3 regions of the Bowmanella yangjiangensis genome follow, and region 2 is predicted to be linked to each of the others. Evidence: predicted binding sites of a transcription regulator. Region 2 holds the regulator's gene; each other region holds the start of a gene.

Region 1 (5,623 bases), 370 kb from region 2:
GAGATGGAAGGGCGGCGAACTGGCAGCCATGGCGCAGAGCTGGCCCGTTCTTACATTAAACAGGTATTTACCGACCTCGGATTACGTACTTTTCATAACAGCTATGAGATGCCATTCACACATCATTTTGTGATAGGCCAGTTATCTGGTGTCAACCTGGTCGGTTGGTTGCCAGGCAAAGGCTATCCCGAACGTTTTATTGTGGTCTGTGCTCACTATGATCATTTAGGTAAACAAGGCCATCGTATTTTCAATGGGGCCGATGACAATGCCTCGGGAGTCGCGGTATTGCTCTATCTGGCTGCGGCACTGAAGACTCAGCCTGCTGAACATTCTGTTATATTTCTTGCCACAGACGCAGAAGAGAAAGGTTTGTACGGTGCCCGAGCTTTTGTTGATGCTCCACCGGTAACGCTTTCGTCAATGGTGGTTAACCTGAATCTGGATATGCTGGGTTATGGCGGCAGTGGTAATAAGCTGTGGGTAGGAGGAAGCAAAAAACATCCTCAACTGCTCCCTGCCGTGAATGCGAGTATAGGGTTAGCGCCGCTAAGGCTGAAAACCGGGGTGGAAGGCATTGCCAGGGGCTATCGCAGCAGGGCTTGGATTGACTACGATCGCGCTAGTGATCACGCAGTTTTCGGTCAGGCTGGCATTCCCTATTTATATCTGGGGGTGGGGGAGCATCGCTTTTATCACACTGAAGAAGATGAGATTGAACGTATCGATAGGGACTATTTTAGCAAGGCGGCCGAAACCGCCTTGATTGTGCTTAGACAGCTTGACCAGCTACTTGTTAAAAGTACGCCAGTTGAATCCCTAAACTGATGCGTTGCTGGTGGCGATTGTAGTCAATAAGTGAGTCCCCATAACCATTAAAGTATTGCAACAGGACTTCGTACCTATTGTTCAGCGGATAGGTCAGATTCAGTTCTATGCTGCCTTTGTTGTCGCTGGTTTTTAGGTTATTGCGGATCATTGTCATCAGCTTGAAGTTGCCCATTTGGGTGCCATAACCTACCTCCATATGACCCAGAAAATGAGTAATATCGGGATTATCATCTCCTCTTGGATCCAGCGGGTCGTCCTTCTTATCCTCTTTGATCCTATACCAGGCCCGCAGGTAGTAGAACGAGTCTTCATCGGAAAATAACAGCGAGCCATAAATACGGTTCCAACTGCGTGAGCGCAGCTGATTCTGACCATTTGACTGGTGTTCAATACCAACTTGGGCGAGATTAAAGCGGTAGCCCAGCAGTTTTAAATCAGTATCAAAGTTATAAAACACTTCAGGCTGATAATTGGTTTCCCTGAAAGGCTTAGAAATTTCACTGTTATATACTTGCCAATGCGATTTGGCGGTGAAGCCAAAGTAAACCCCCTCAAGGCTCTGCTGTTCATCAGGGCGATAGACCGGCATTTTTACACTGATTTGGAATTTTGCTTCCATATGATCGATATTGCCCTGGCTAAAGCCATCATCGCCCAGTTGATTGGGATTCTTTTGATAACTGACAGGTAACAAAAAGTTAGGCTTATGCTGGGTAATGGCGTATGGGTTGACCAAGGCTGCTTTGTCTGACACCAGTCGCTCTGTTACCAGTGTTTGCTGGTCTTCATCAGGGGCGGGGGGCTCTGTCGACTCTGTCTGGCTAAATGCCATAGTGTGAAAAAAACCAAGTATCAGTAGACAGCTACGCTTCACGACGATTTCCTTGTTTATAGACTGCGTGCCGCATCAGTTTACCCCAACGGACTGGCGCGATGAACCTGATTCTCTCATGCACTCCGTTGGTGCATTTTTATACTCCAGCACACTGATGGTGCAATTTATCTTCACTTTACTCAGTCGTATTTTTGTAACCAATTGATTTTATTTGGATAAATCAGATGGCACGGCATTTGTTTAGCTAACTGGGTCGACACATAACAATTATCTCAGGAGCAACAAGATGAAATTAGTCAGTGCCATCATCAAGCCATTTAAGCTTGATGATGTTCGAGAAGCGATTTCAGAAATCGGCATTGATGGCCTGACCGTGACAGAAGTTAAAGGCTTCGGGCGGCAAAAAGGACATACCGAACTGTATCGTGGTGCAGAGTATCAGGTGGATTTTCTGCCTAAGGTCAAACTGGATATAGCTGTACAGGATGATCACGTTGACCGACTGGTGGAAGCCATTGTTGGTGCGGCGAAAACCGGCAAGATTGGTGACGGTAAGGTATTTGTCTTTGACCTTGAGCATGCCGTCAGGATCCGTACTGGTGAAACTGACAACGACGCCATTTAACCGAAGTAGGAGACGATAACGTGGAACAATCATTTCACCTTCAGTATGCGCTAGACACTTTTTACTTCTTGGTTTGTGGTGCCTTGGTTATGTGGATGGCGGCCGGCTTTGCCATGTTGGAAGCGGGTTTGGTTCGTGCCAAAAACACGACCGAAATTTTGACCAAGAACGTCGCTTTGTTTGCCATCGCTTGCATTATGTATCTGGTTTGCGGTTACGCCATCATGTATGACGGTGAGCTGTTTCTGGCCGGTATCGGCAGTGTGGATGTGACCTCAACCTTAGGTGAGTTTGCCGGACGTGAGGATGGCTTCGAGGGCGGCGCAATCTATGCAAAAGCCTCTGATTTCTTCTTTCAGGTGGTATTTGTCGCCACTGCCATGAGCATAGTCTCCGGTGCGGTTGCTGAACGCATGAAGCTGTGGGCTTTCTTGTTGTTTGCGGTGGCAATGACGGGCTTTATCTATCCATTGGAAGGTAGCTGGACCTGGGGTGGTCAGGCGGTGTTTGGTATGTACGTTCTGGGCGATATGGGCTTCTCAGACTTTGCCGGCTCGGGCATCGTTCACTTAGCCGGTGCTGCTGCTGCGCTTGCCGGTGTGCTGCTACTTGGTGCGCGTAAGGGCAAGTACACCAAGGACGGCAAAATTAATGCTATCCCCGGTTCAAACCTGCCATTGGCAACTCTGGGTACCTTTATCCTGTGGATGGGCTGGTTTGGCTTTAACGGTGGTTCGGTTTTGAAACTGGGCGATATTGCCAATGCCAACTCGGTGGCCATGGTGTTTTTGAATACCAACGCGGCGGCAGCAGCAGGTGCGGTGGCTGCATTGATTCTGGCTAAGGTGCTGTTTAAGAAAGCAGATCTGACCATGGTGTTAAACGGTGCGCTGGCTGGACTGGTTGCCATTACGGCCGAGCCTTCCACACCAACTGCCTTGCAGGCCAGCCTGTTTGGGGCAATTGGCGGTGTGTTGGTGGTGTTCTCCATTATTGCTCTGGATAAACTGAAAATCGATGACCCGGTAGGCGCCATCTCTGTGCATGGAACGGCAGGATTATTTGGATTGCTGATAGTACCGCTGACCAACGATGGCTCAACTTTTGTCGGTCAAATTATGGGCGCTGCTACTATCTTCATCTGGGTATTTGGCGCCAGTCTGGTGGTATGGGGCGTACTCAAAGCGCTGATGGGGATCCGTGTCAGTGAAGAAGATGAGTATCAAGGGCTGGATATGGTGGACTGCGGATTGGAAGCCTATCCGGATTTCACTGGCTCACGTAAGTAAGGGATTTGGGGTCAGAGCCGGATAAAAACAACAATAAGCTCTGACCCTCACTGCGTTCTCTTAGGGGAACATCTGCCAGTCATGCTGGCTAACTTTTCCACTGTGTCCTTTGCCCCGGCGTTTGTCGGGGCTTTTTTTATGTGGATTCTGGCGTATATTATGTCGAATTATCTGAAAAGCAGTGCAATGACATTATTTTCAACAAGTTGCACCCATTTACAGGCTGTTGATACATATCTGACAGTATGAGGTTGGCGGGAAAGAGAACAGCAGATTCTCAACCGTCTGACCTTCATTCGGGGAATGAAGAGGAACCACATGTCGCAACCGCAAAAGGGTATCTGTGCAGAGCCCAACCTGCATGCGCTATATCTGCTATTTAACGTCACCGACGACGATACTGGTTTGATACGCCGCAAATTGGCTAAGATTCTCGATGTTTTCGAACATTATGATGAAGAACACTATGAAGCCATGGTGTCGGGAGTGGTAGCCGTCGGTAGCAGCTACTGGATGGATTTATATCCCGGCCTTAACCCCAAGGAACTCTCACCTTTTCCGAATCTGGCCTGCGAAGATCGCCAGGCGCCGGTGGTGCCCTGTGACTTGTTTATCCAGATTCGCGCAGATCGAGCGGATATCTGTCATGCCGTGGGTGTGGAAGTCTATGAGCTACTGAAAGATCAGGCCGAACTTGTCGAGCAAACCAAAGGATTCCGCTATCTGGATGGGCGTGACTTACTTGGTTTTGTCGAAGGCGGTAACAATCCAAAAGGTATGAAGAAGCTGGCGGTGGCGATAGTGGGGGATGACGATCCTGACTTTGCCGGTGGCAGTTATGTGCACGTGCAACGCTACCGTCACGACATGGACAGGTGGAACAGAGTCAATATTGCCGAACAGGAAGTGATCATCGGGCGCACTAAAGAAGATGATGTGGAATTTCCACTGGAAGATAGGGTGTTATACAGCCATAGCACCCGGACCAATCTGGTTGCTACGACCGGACGCCCTATAGAGATCTTGCGGCAAAGCATGCCATATGGCGATATGCAAAATCAGGGGCTGTTTTTCGTATCATGCTGCAAGAGCCCTAAGCCTTTTATGCAGATATTGCACAGTCGAATAGTCGGGGACAGGCAAGGCAACTATGACCGTTTACTGGACTACAGTGTGCCCGAAACCGGCGCGGCGTTTTTTGCACCCTCTGTTCAGTTCATTAAAAAAGAGGCTAGACGCTAAGCTAAGTCAATAGTGCAATGATGGAGCATAAAAAAGGGCATTCAAGATGCCCTTTTTCAATTATTTAGCCAGTGATACCACTTCGTCCAGTGGCTGCCCAGTGGATTTATCCGGGTAGGTAATCTTCATCAGCGCAGATAAGGTGACTGCCACATCTTCAGGTGAAACCTGACGACTGATGCTGCGAGGTTTGACTTTCCAGCCGGTGAAGAATACCGGTACATGGGTGTCATATTTATACGGTGAGCCGTGTGTGGCTGCTGAGTATCCCTCGAACATGCTGGAAGGTGACTGAACTAAGACCACGTCACCTGCCCTGGAGGGCACGTAAGCCCGCTGAACTTTACTGCCAATAGGATCAAAAGACAGATCTTCGGTCATCAGTTGCTTGCGGGTAAACACGCGGGCGATACCTGGCAAGGTAGCGGCATGTTTAGCCACTGCCAACTGCACAGCGTGGATATCCAGTTTATTTTGCTCAATCAATGCCAGGTCAAGATACAAAAATGGCATAGAGGTTCTGCTCACCAGCTTGCCTTCAATACCAAATTGTTCGGCTAACTCTTGGTTGATTGCCTCAAACTGCTTACCCGTGTTGCCTCTGAAACCCGCAAAGCCAATGCTTTTCTTGTACTCAGGAATGGAGTCCACGCCATGATCCGCAGACAGGGCAATCAGTACATTGTCCAGGCCAACCTGCTTATCCAGGAAGCTGAAGAAATCCGCCAGAGTACGGTCCAGATTCATCAGATTATCTTCTGCCTCCAGACTGTTCGGGCCGAACATATGACCCACATAGTC
Region 2 (5,623 bases):
CCCTCTATGGCCACATCGACAACAGCCTGTTCGAGCGCTGCAAAGCTATTTGTTTGCTGGTTTGCGATGTAGACGGAATTTTCTCGGACGGACGAATTTATTTGGGTAACGCCGGCGAAGAGTTAAAAGCGTTTCATACCAGAGACGGTTACGGTGTAAAAGCGCTAATGAATATAGGCGTGGAAGTGGCCGTGATTACCGGCCGAAAATCCCGCATTGTCGAAGATAGAATGCGCGCCTTAGGCATCAGACATATCATTCAGGGAGAGGAAAACAAAGGCTTCGCCTTGCAAAATCTGATGACGGAACTTGAATTAACCTCTGAGCAGGTCGCCGCCATGGGAGATGACATGCCGGATTTGAGCATGTTTGAGCTATGCGCTTTGAGCATATCTGTGCCCGATGGCCATCCTTTTGTAAAGCAACAAGCTGACTACATTACGCAGTGTTCAGGTGGCTTTGGGGCAGTGCGCGAGGTTTGTGACCTGCTCCTGCAGGCCCAGGATAAACTGACCATCAGTCACGGCAGCAGCATATGAACCGCTTAACCTTAAGTATACTTCTGCTGTTCTTGCTGATTGTGGCCACCAACTACAACTGGTGGCAGGACAGCGAACAACCCCAGACAAACCAACCCAGGGAAGATGTATGGCAGCCGAATTATCAGGCGCGCAATATGCAAACCAACCTGTATAACGAGGAAGGGGTTCTCACCCACAGCATCCATGCTACCGTCATGGAACATTATGAAGCCCTGGGTTTTACCTTGTTTCAACAGCCTCAATACAGCGTGTTTGTTAAGGCTGATGAGCCCCCTTGGGAAATTACCGCCCAGGAAGGCACCTTATATGAAGACAACCGCATCCAATTGGAAACCAATGTTGAGATCCGCAGTCTCAGTGAAGACGGCATTTTACAAACCATCAATACCAGCTTTATTGAAATCGATCTCAACAACAAGATCATGCATTCAGACCAGCCCGTGACTATTTCAGGCGTCAATTACACCATTCGCGGCAATGGTTTTAGTGCTGATATGAATAACAAACAATTTGAATTACTGGATCACGTAGAGACCATCTATGGCAAAGACAACTAAACTGAACCTGCTGCTGACCGCCTTGCTAATCAGCGCCGCTGCCAATGCCATCAATCAGGACTTCAATGAACCCATCCGAGTGGCCTCTAAATTCCAGTCCGGAGATGGCATCAACAAAATCTCCATCTTTCGGGAAGATGTAAAAATCACTCAGGGTTCACTCAGCATTGAAGCGGGTGAAGTGGAAGTAAATGCCGAGCAGGGTAAAGGCCGGGAAATTTTTATCGCCCGCGGTAATCCTGCCGAATATCAGCAAACCATGGCAGATGGTAGTCGCATTCGAGCGTTGGCAAACCATATCGAATACCATGTAGAAAAACGCACACTGACGCTTAGCGGAAATGCTGAGCTACATCAAAACAGTAGCAGTGTCAGCGGTGATAAAATCGAATTCAACATGGAGAAAGAGCAGTTGGTTGCCCAAGGTTCAGATGACGGAGATGGTCGCGTAGAGACAATATTCCAGCCTGAACCGAAGAAAAAACCCGTGCAGGAGAAGTAACAGCATGCCCACCTTGAAGGCCTCACATCTGGCCAAAAGCTACAAAAACCGCCAGGTGGTGCGTGATGTCAGTTTGCAAGTCAGCGCCGGACAGATAGTTGGTCTGCTGGGACCCAATGGTGCGGGTAAGACAACCTCTTTCTATATGATTGTTGGCTTGGTGCCCATGGATAAAGGCCAAATTTTTATCGACGACGAAGAACTCAGCCACGAACCTATGCACGTTCGAGCTCGTCGTGGCATAGGTTATTTGCCACAGGAATCATCCATTTTTCGCAAGTTGACGGTATATCAAAACCTGATGGCTATTTTGGAAACACGTAAAGAGCTGAATCAGGAACAACGCGAGCAAGAAGCCGACGCTCTGTTGGATGAGTTCAATATTAACCATATCCGGCATAGCACCGGCATGAGCTTATCCGGCGGTGAAAGGCGCAGGGTTGAAATTGCCAGAGCCTTGTCTGCCAATCCTCGCTTTATTTTGTTAGATGAACCTTTTGCCGGTGTCGACCCTATCTCTGTCAGCGATATTAAAAAGATTATCCATCATCTCAAAGACAGAGGAATCGGCGTTCTGATCACCGACCACAATGTTCGTGAAACCCTGGATGTGTGTGAGAAAGCCTATATTGTCAGCCATGGTGAATTAATCGCCGAAGGCAGCGCCGAACAGGTGTTGAATGACAAGCAGGTGAGAGATGTATACCTCGGAGAACAATTCAGGCTATAGTTAAGGCGTATGCCGCAGGGTACCTTGACCTTTGCTAAAACGCCCATATCAATATCTTGAAAGGCCATTGGAACATAATAAGAAGTAGATGAAGCCCGCATTACAACTAAAATTCAGCCAGCAGCTCACTATGACGCCGCAACTGCAACAGGCCATCCGCCTGCTTCAGTTGTCCACGCTGGATCTACAGCAGGAAATCCAGGAAGCCCTGGACTCCAACCCATTGTTGGAAGCGGATGACGGACAGGACTTCTCTGCCGGAGACGTGCAGGATTTAAATAGTCCCGACAATGAATCTCTTTCTAATGGCGAGCACAGCGAGAGCCTGGAAGCCGGCGACGCATTGGAAAAGCAGGAACTGCCCGATGAGTTACCCGTAGATACCACTTGGGATGAATACTACAGCGCCTCTTCGGCCCCCGCTTCGTCTTCTACAGCCAGTGATGATGATGCCATTTACCAGGGGGAAACCTCTGACAATATTCAGGATCACCTGCTTTGGCAGATGCGTCTGACCCCTTTCAGTGAAACCGATGCTGCCATTGCCATTGCCATTATCGATAGTATTGATGAGTCTGGATACCTGACAGTCAGTACCGAAGATATCCTGCAAAGCCTGGATATTGAAAACGAAGAGGTAGAACTGGATGAAATTGAGTGTGTACTGAAGCGCATTCAAATGTTTGATCCGGTTGGGGTAGGCTCCCGTTCAGTGCAGGAATGTCTGCTGGTGCAGTTGCGTCAATTTGCACCGGACACGCCTTGGCTGGAAGAAGCCAAAGCATTGATTAATGAATATAGCGATCTGCTGGCTGCCAAAGATTACCGAACTCTGATGCGCAAAGCGCGTCTTAAAGAAGAAGAATTACGCGAAGCACTGCGGTTACTGCAAACGCTCAATCCACGCCCTGGTAGCGCCATTGTCACCAGCGAACCGGAATACGTTATACCGGACGTATCTGTTGCCAAGAAAAATGGGCGCTGGATAGTAGAGCTGAACCCTGACAGCTTACCTAAGCTGAGTATTAACCAGCAGTATGCCGCCATGAGCCGCAATGCGCGCAATTCCAGCGACAGCCAGTTTATTCGCTCGCACATGCAAGAAGCGAAATGGTTTATCAAAAGTCTGGAAAGCCGCAATGACACCTTACTGAAGGTCGCTAACTGTATTGTTCAGCAGCAACAGGGCTTCTTTGAATACGGCCCAGAAGCCATGAAGCCTATGGTATTGAACGATGTGGCAGAAATGGTAGATATGCATGAGTCCACCATTTCCAGGGTAACCACACAGAAATATATGCATACGCCACGCGGCATTTATGAGCTGAAGTATTTCTTCTCCAGCCACGTAGCAACCGAAAGCGGCGGGGAATGTTCATCTACCGCTATTCGAGCTCTGATTAAGAAACTGGTGGCGGCAGAAAAACCTGCCAAGCCACTTAGTGATAGCAAAATTGCGCAGTTGTTAGCCGACCAAGGCATTATGGTTGCCCGGCGAACAATCGCCAAGTACCGGGAATCACTATCGATTCCCCCATCTAACCAACGCAAGAGTCTGCTGTAAGACTCGCCAACAAAAGGAAGAGGCACTATGCAAATCAACCTTACTGGTCATCACGTTGAAATCACCGATTCTCTTCGCGACTACGTTGATAGTAAATTTACTAAGTTGGAGAGACACTTCGATCACATTAATAATGTTCATGTCATTCTGAATGTCGAAAAGCTGAACCAGAAAGCGGAGGCTACATTACATTTGAACGGTACCGAAGTCTTTGCTATTTCCGAACATACTGATATGTATGCTGCCATTGATAGTCTTATCGATAAGCTTGATCGCCAGGTGCTCAAGCATAAGGAAAAGATGAAACGCCATTAGGCCCACTGATGCCATAAACAGGCTTAGCCTGTTTATGGCCACACAGACAAAAAACGCAAAATGGAAATCAAAGACATCCTCACCCCAGACCGCACTGTATGTGCAGTACAAGGCTCCAGCAAAAAACGCATTCTGGAATCCATTAGTGATATTGCCGCCCAACACCTTCCGGATATAGGCCAGGATGCCATTCTGACTAGCTTACTTAACCGGGAAAAGATGGGTAGTACAGGCATTGGTTGTGGTATTGCCATTCCTCACGGACGCTTAGCCGGCCTGAGTAATGTAACCGCAATATTGGTTACCAGTCAGCCAGGGGTCGCATTTGAAGCGATAGACAACCAACCGGTCGACATATTTTTCGCTATATTGGTCCCCGAGGACCAGGCACAAGGGCATTTACAAACCCTGGCCACCATTGCCGCCAAATTGAATGACAAGGAAACGGTAAAAAAACTGCGTCACGCCCAATCAAATCAGGAACTATTTGAGGCTATAGTGTGAAACTCATCATCATCAGTGGTCGTTCCGGCTCAGGGAAATCTATTGTACTCAGAGCGCTGGAAGATCTTGGTTATTACTGTGTAGACAATATTCCCGTTAACCTGCTCCCTACCCTCACCCATACTGTGGTGGACGAATATGATCAGGTGGCCGTTAGTATTGATGTGCGCAATCTGCCCAAGGACCCGGAAGAACTGGTCGAAATTCTCGACTATCTGCCGTCGACCTGGGAGTTAACCATTCTCTATCTCGACGCCAGTGATGATGTACTGATTAAGCGCTTTAGCGAAACCCGTCGTTTGCACCCCTTGTCCAAGCACAGTAAGTCACTGACAGATGCCATTCAGTCTGAGTCGGTGCTGCTCGGCCCGATAATCGAAAGAGCCGATTTGTATATCGATACCGGTGAACTGTCAGTACATCAACTGGCCGAGCTGGTTCGAGAACGTATTCTGGGCAAGAAAAGCTCGCGCCTGGTGCTGGTATTTGAATCCTTTGGTTTTAAGCATGGCATTCCCAAGGATGCTGATTATGTGTTTGATGCGCGTTTCCTGCCCAATCCCCATTGGGAGCCGGAACTTAAGAATCTCACCGGCTTAGACCCTCAGGTTGAAGCTTTTCTGGGTTCGCAGGCCATTGTCACCAAGTTTATCTGGCAGATACAGAACCTGATATCCACTTGGTTACCGCATCTGGAGCGGAATAACCGCAGCTATGTGACTATTGCCATTGGTTGTACCGGTGGCCAGCATCGTTCTGTTTTTGTGGCAGAGAGTCTGGCAAAAACCTTTAGGGCCGTGCATCCGGATGTGCAGATCCGTCACAGAGAGTTATCACGCAAATGAAATTAGAAAAGACCCTGCTGATTCAGAACAAGCTGGGCCTGCACGCCAGAGCAGCTACTCAGCT
Region 3 (5,623 bases), on a different contig from region 2:
TCCGCTGCATAGAGAATAGCACCCGCGGCATCCTTACGAGTTGTTTCGCCTCTGTCACAGGCTTTGGCGACGGTATATACGTAGGCGCGCGCGGCGTTCATCTGGGTGTACATATCCGCCACTTTGCCTTGCACTAATTGGAATTCACCAATACTTTGGCCAAACTGTTTACGGTCGTGAATATAAGGCACCACCAGATCCATACAGGCTTGCATAATGCCAAGGGGGCCGCCTGACAGCACCAAACGTTCGTAATCCAGACCGCTCATCAGCACTTTTACGCCGCCGCCTTCCACACCCAGAATGTTTTGCGCTGGCACTTCGCAATCTTCAAACACCAGCTCGCAGGTATTGGATGAGCGCATGCCCAATTTGTCGAGCTTTTGCGCCTGGCTAAAACCCGGCGTGCCGCGTTCCACAATAAAGGCCGTAATGCCCTTGGGGCCGGCACTGACATCGGTTTTAGCGTAAATCACATAGGTATTGGCATCCGGACCATTAGTGATCCACATTTTGTTGCCGTTTAAGATATAGCGGTCGCCTTTTTTCTCGGCGCGCAGCTTCATGCTAACCACATCAGAGCCCGCATTGGGTTCGCTCATCGCCAGGGCGCCAATATGCTCACCACTAACCAGTTTGGGCAGATATTGTTCGCGCTGGGCATCATTGCCGTTTTTATAGATCTGATTTACGCAAAGGTTAGAATGAGCACCGTAGCTCAGGGCAATACCGGCACTGGCCCGGCTGATCTCTTCCATGGCCACCACATGGGCCAGATAGCCCATATCCGCACCGCCATATTGCTCGGAAACAGTAACACCCAGTAAGCCCATATCACCGAACTTGGGCCACAGTTCATTGGGAAACGCGTTATCTTCGTCGGCCTTGGTGGCCAGCGGGGCAATTTCACCTTGGGCAAAGGCATATACATGCTCTCTGAGCATGTCGATTTCTTCACCGAGATCGAAGTTCAATGTAGGGTAGGGGGCATTCATGCGAGTTTTCCTCTTAATTGTTGTTCCAGCTCGGCGCGGCAACGCTCTTCTAGATCATCCAGTTCAGTCATCAGCATGCGGATATCTTCTAATTGTTGGTTTAGCACCGCACGCTTGTCGGTAATCATTTCCAGTACTAGCTGGTTCTGAGATTTTGAATTCTGATCGCTGTCGTAAAGGTTAAACAGGGTTTTGGTTTCTGCCAGGGAAAAGCCCAGTCGCTTACCGCGCAGAATTAACTTCAGGCGCACCCGGTCCTTATTGTGGTAGATGCGTACCTGGCCATTACGCTCAGGCTCCAGCAGGCCTTGCTCTTCATAAAAACGGATAGAGCGAGGGGTAATGTCAAATTCTTTTGCCAGTTCGCCAATACTGTATGTGGTCGTCGTGGTCATGCTACTTTACGTTTACGTAAGCTGTAAGTTAACCTAAAGGTAAAGTAACACTAACAAGGCGTCAACAACCCCGTGTCGAAGATGCCGATTTGCTAAGGCCGCATCTGAGGTGAACTGTTCAATATGCTGTACGTTAGGTCTATGGTCGCCATGCCATTGTCTACAGTAAACTGAACCGCAGATGGTCAGCGCTGACCTTGTACCCAATATAAGAGGAACCGATATGAGTCAGGATTCAATCGTAATAGTCGCGGCCCAGCGCACGCCAATGGGCGGCTTTGTGGGCAGCTTGTCGTCACTCAGTGCCACTGAACTGGGCGCAAAGGCTATCGCCGCAGCGGTGGGCGAAGTGAACGGTGTGCAGGTAGACGAAGTGATTATGGGCTGCGTACTGCCAGCAGGCCTTGGCCAGTCACCAGCTCGTCAGGCGGCGATAAAAGCGGGATTGCCTCTGTCAGCCGGCGTAACTACCATCAATAAGGTTTGTGGCTCGGGAATGAAGGCAGTGATGCTGGCGCATGACCTGATCAAAGCGGGTTCCATCAACACCGCTGTTGCTGGTGGTATGGAAAGCATGAGCAACGCACCTTACCTGTTGCCTAAAGCGCGCAGTGGTTACCGCATGGGGCATGGTCAGGTACTGGATCATATGATGCTGGACGGCCTGGAAAATGCCTATGATGGTAAGGCGATGGGGTGCTTTGCCCAGGATACAGCAGATAAAGAAGATCTGACCCGAGAAAAAATGGACGCCTTCGCCTTATCTTCGCTTTCAAAAGCCAAACTGGCTATTGAGTCTGGTGCCTTTGCCAATGAAATCTGTGCCGTGACTGTCAGCACCCGTAAAGGGGAGGTTGAGGTCAGCCAGGACGAAGGGCCGGGCAATGCAATGCCGGAAAAAATCCCCAATTTAAGGCCAGCCTTCAAAAAGGACGGCACTATCACTGCGGCCAACTCCAGCTCTATTTCTGATGGTGCGGCGGCCCTGGTGGTCATGCGTGAATCTGACGCGCTGGCTCAGGGGTATAAGCCTCTGGCGCGTATTTTAGGTCACAGCACGCATTCCATTGAGCCGGAGAATTTTACTGTTGCCCCGGTTGGCGCTATGCAAAAACTGCTGGATAAACTGGGCTGGCAGGCTGGTGATGTGGACCTGTTCGAAATCAATGAAGCCTTTGCCATGGTCACCATGCTGGCTATCCGTCAGTTGGATCTGGATGAAGCCAAGGTTAACGTGAATGGCGGTGCATGCGCCCTGGGCCATCCCATAGGTGCTTCTGGTGCCCGTATTCTGGTGACCTTGATCCACGCTATGAAAAACCGCGGCCTGAAACGCGGTATGGCCTCTTTGTGTATTGGCGGCGGTGAAGCCACGGCCATGGCTGTGGAGCTTTGCTAAGCAAGCATGCCGCATTCGCGAAGGCTAGAGAATAAGAGGGGACCATATGGTCCCCTCTGACTTTGGTTCATTCTAGCTTTTTCGTCTCAATCTCTGTATCGACGCGATACCTGCTAAAAACACCAGCCAGGTCGCAGGCTCAGGTATACCCGCTGCTGCCCGGGCATTTGCCACAATATAACCGTCATCGCCTGATACATAGTTTGCCAGGGTGTCACCAAACACCCAATTCACACCATAAGCCATGTTGGTTAACAGTTCGCGCGGTGCACCAGAACCCAAGCCGGCCCAACCTGCCAAAAGCTCAGCGACGGTTGGCGCTTGTATGGTAAAGCTGGCGAGGTCGGCAAAGGTCAAGCCGATACCGTTGTTGGGAAGCCACGTCATATCGGCATTTTCATACAGCTTAGCGGCTTTATCACTCAAATCGGCGAAGTTCAGTGAGTAACCATCATTATAAAGCGCCTGAAATGCCGGATTGGACGGTTCATTGGCCACCACCGCAAAGTTTCCCAACCCGTCGGTAATCCAGAAGTTAAGGTATGGGCCGGTTGCCGGGCCACTCCCTGGGGCAAAGCGTGTTACATCGTCCAATCTGTCTATGCTGAGGTTGGTAATCTGACCCAGTGTGGCACCATTAATATCATTGGAGCCCAGTGCAGCCTTGTCACCTGGGTTATCAATGATGAATTCAACCTGCGTGCCGCTGTCATTGATGATAGGGGTACCTCTTATCTCAAAAGGAATGAAGTCGGCCATGGCCAGTGATGAGTGAAGAATCAGATAAGCGACAAGTCCGATACCCAGTTTGCTTGGATGATTAATTGGAATCATTAATTTCTCCTTGAAGGGTTATGACCAACCTTATTTTTCACTGCTAGTTGGTACGCTCGTTCAAGCAAATCTTGAGCCATGAATAATTATCTTTTAAATCAAAAGGATATATTTTCTTCTTTGGGGTGGGTTATTTTTGTGTATAAAAAACAGACAGGCTTGTCGTGGAGTTTTAGCTTGTCTCGAAGAAGGTGTTGAGATGCCTGATGCGTCGGGTGTTGCGGTTTTTCCAGGCTTTTTAGCTGTCTGCTCGTCGTGTTTTTATGCAAATTTATTAAATACTTACCCGCAAGCTATCTGTAAAAGCCGCAGACAAGGCTATACTGGGCAGCATCATTTATTGTCCTTGGATCTTCGATGAAGTTTCGTTTTCCTATTGTCATCATTGATGAAGATTTTCGTTCTGAAAATATCTCCGGCTCTGCTATTCGTGACCTGGCTACCGCCATTGATAAAGAAGGTATGGAAGTGGTGGGCTTTACCAGCTATGGAGATTTAACCTCCTTTGCCCAGCAATCCAGCCGGGCGTCCTGTTTTATTGTGTCTATTGATGATGAAGAATTCGAAGACGGTACGGATGAAACTGTGGCTAAAGCCTTGATGGCGATAAAGCGCTTTATCCGCGAAGTTCGCCGCCATAATGCGCATATTCCCATCTTTTTGTATGGTGAAACCAAAACCGCACGACATTTTTCCAATGATATTCTGCGCGAGCTACACGGTTTTATTCATATGTTCGAAGATACGCCGGAGTTTGTGGCCAGGCATATCATTCGAGAGGCGAAAAAATACCTGAACGCCCTGGCGCCGCCTTTCTTTAATGCTCTGATGGAGTACGCCAGCGACAGCTCCTATTCCTGGCACTGCCCCGGACATTCCGGGGGAGTGGCGTTTTTGAAAAGCCCCGTCGGGCAAATGTTCCATCAGTTTTTTGGTGAGAATATGCTGCGCGCCGATGTTTGTAACTCGGTAGACGAACTGGGCCAACTGCTTGATCACACTGGCCCGGTAGCGGACAGTGAGCAGAACGCTGCCAGAATCTTTGGCTGCGACCATTTGTTCTTTGTGACTAACGGCACCTCAACCTCCAACAAGATTGTCTGGCACAGTACTGTCGCACCAGGGGATATTGTGGTGGTGGACAGAAACTGCCATAAGTCGATTCTGCATTCGATCATCATGACGGGCGCCATTCCGGTGTTTTTAATGCCCACCCGCAACCATTACGGCATTATCGGGCCCATTCCTAAGTCAGAATTTTTGCCTGAAACCATCGCCAAGAAGATTGCCGCTAACCCATTTGCCCGGAATGCGGCCAACAAGAAGCCCAGAATTCTGACTATCACCCAAAGCACCTATGACGGCATTGTTTACAATGTTGAAGAAATTAAAGACGTACTGGGCGACGCTATTGATACGTTGCACTTTGATGAGGCTTGGCTGCCGCATGCGGCCTTCCATGAGCTTTATCATAATATGCATGCGATTGCTCAGGACCGTCCTCGTTCCAGCGATCCACTAGTGTTCGCTACGCAGTCCACCCATAAGTTGCTGGCTGGCCTTTCTCAGGCCTCACAAATTCTGGTGCAGGACAGCGATACCCGTAAGCTGGATAAACACCGCTTTAATGAATCCTATCTGATGCATTCTTCCACCAGTCCGCAATATGCCATTATCGCTTCTTGCGATGTGGCAGCGGCTATGATGGAGCCGCCGGGGGGGCGCACCCTGGTGCAGGAGTCACTTACCGAAGCCATAGATTTTCGCCATGCCATGCGTCAGGTGGATGACGAGTTTGGTGAAGACTGGTGGTTTAAGGTGTGGGGGCCGGATGAACTGCCAGGCGACGGTGAGCCAAAGCAGGAAGATTGGGTTATTAAAGAGTCTGATGAATGGCACGGTTTCGGCAATATTGCCACCGGCTTTAATATGCTTGACCCCATCAAGGCGACTATTATCACCCCCGGATTGGATATGGACGGGCGCTTTGATGAATTTGG

The links. Region 2 encodes sigma-54, which starts transcription at its own class of promoters, with help from an activator protein. Its sites were predicted from a motif close to GTTGGCACGNNNNTNGNNT; they were not measured.
Region 1: glnK (P-II family nitrogen regulator) is a predicted target of sigma-54. The motif match lies at 1,890-1,908, and genes of this name have one in related genera.
Region 3: KJY73_RS16580 (PEP-CTERM sorting domain-containing protein) is a predicted target of sigma-54. The motif match lies at 3,686-3,704, and genes of this name have one in related genera.

The regions. Positions count from the first base shown of each region.
Region 1 is NZ_JAHDJU010000001.1:488,002-493,624, forward strand. Features, by position in the region: gene KJY73_RS02280 (M28 family peptidase) at 1-828, shown strand, start outside; gene KJY73_RS02285 (phospholipase A) at 797-1,705, opposite strand; gene glnK (P-II family nitrogen regulator) at 1,953-2,291, shown strand; gene KJY73_RS02295 (ammonium transporter) at 2,312-3,580, shown strand; gene KJY73_RS02300 (Dyp-type peroxidase) at 3,899-4,822, shown strand; gene KJY73_RS02305 (alkaline phosphatase family protein) at 4,883-5,623, opposite strand, start outside.
Region 2 is NZ_JAHDJU010000001.1:119,933-125,555, reverse strand. Features, by position in the region: gene kdsC (3-deoxy-manno-octulosonate-8-phosphatase KdsC) at 1-539, shown strand, start outside; gene lptC (LPS export ABC transporter periplasmic protein LptC) at 536-1,099, shown strand; gene lptA (lipopolysaccharide transport periplasmic protein LptA) at 1,083-1,601, shown strand; gene lptB (LPS export ABC transporter ATP-binding protein) at 1,606-2,331, shown strand; gene KJY73_RS00575 (RNA polymerase factor sigma-54) at 2,420-3,895, shown strand; gene hpf (ribosome hibernation promoting factor) at 3,923-4,210, shown strand; gene ptsN (PTS IIA-like nitrogen regulatory protein PtsN) at 4,271-4,714, shown strand; gene rapZ (RNase adapter RapZ) at 4,711-5,559, shown strand; gene KJY73_RS00555 (HPr family phosphocarrier protein) at 5,556-5,623, shown strand, end outside.
Region 3 is NZ_JAHDJU010000003.1:208,159-213,781, reverse strand. Features, by position in the region: gene KJY73_RS16595 (isovaleryl-CoA dehydrogenase) at 1-995, opposite strand, end outside; gene KJY73_RS16590 (MerR family transcriptional regulator) at 992-1,390, opposite strand; gene KJY73_RS16585 (acetyl-CoA C-acyltransferase) at 1,614-2,789, shown strand; gene KJY73_RS16580 (PEP-CTERM sorting domain-containing protein) at 2,862-3,623, opposite strand; gene KJY73_RS16575 (Orn/Lys/Arg family decarboxylase) at 3,981-5,623, shown strand, end outside.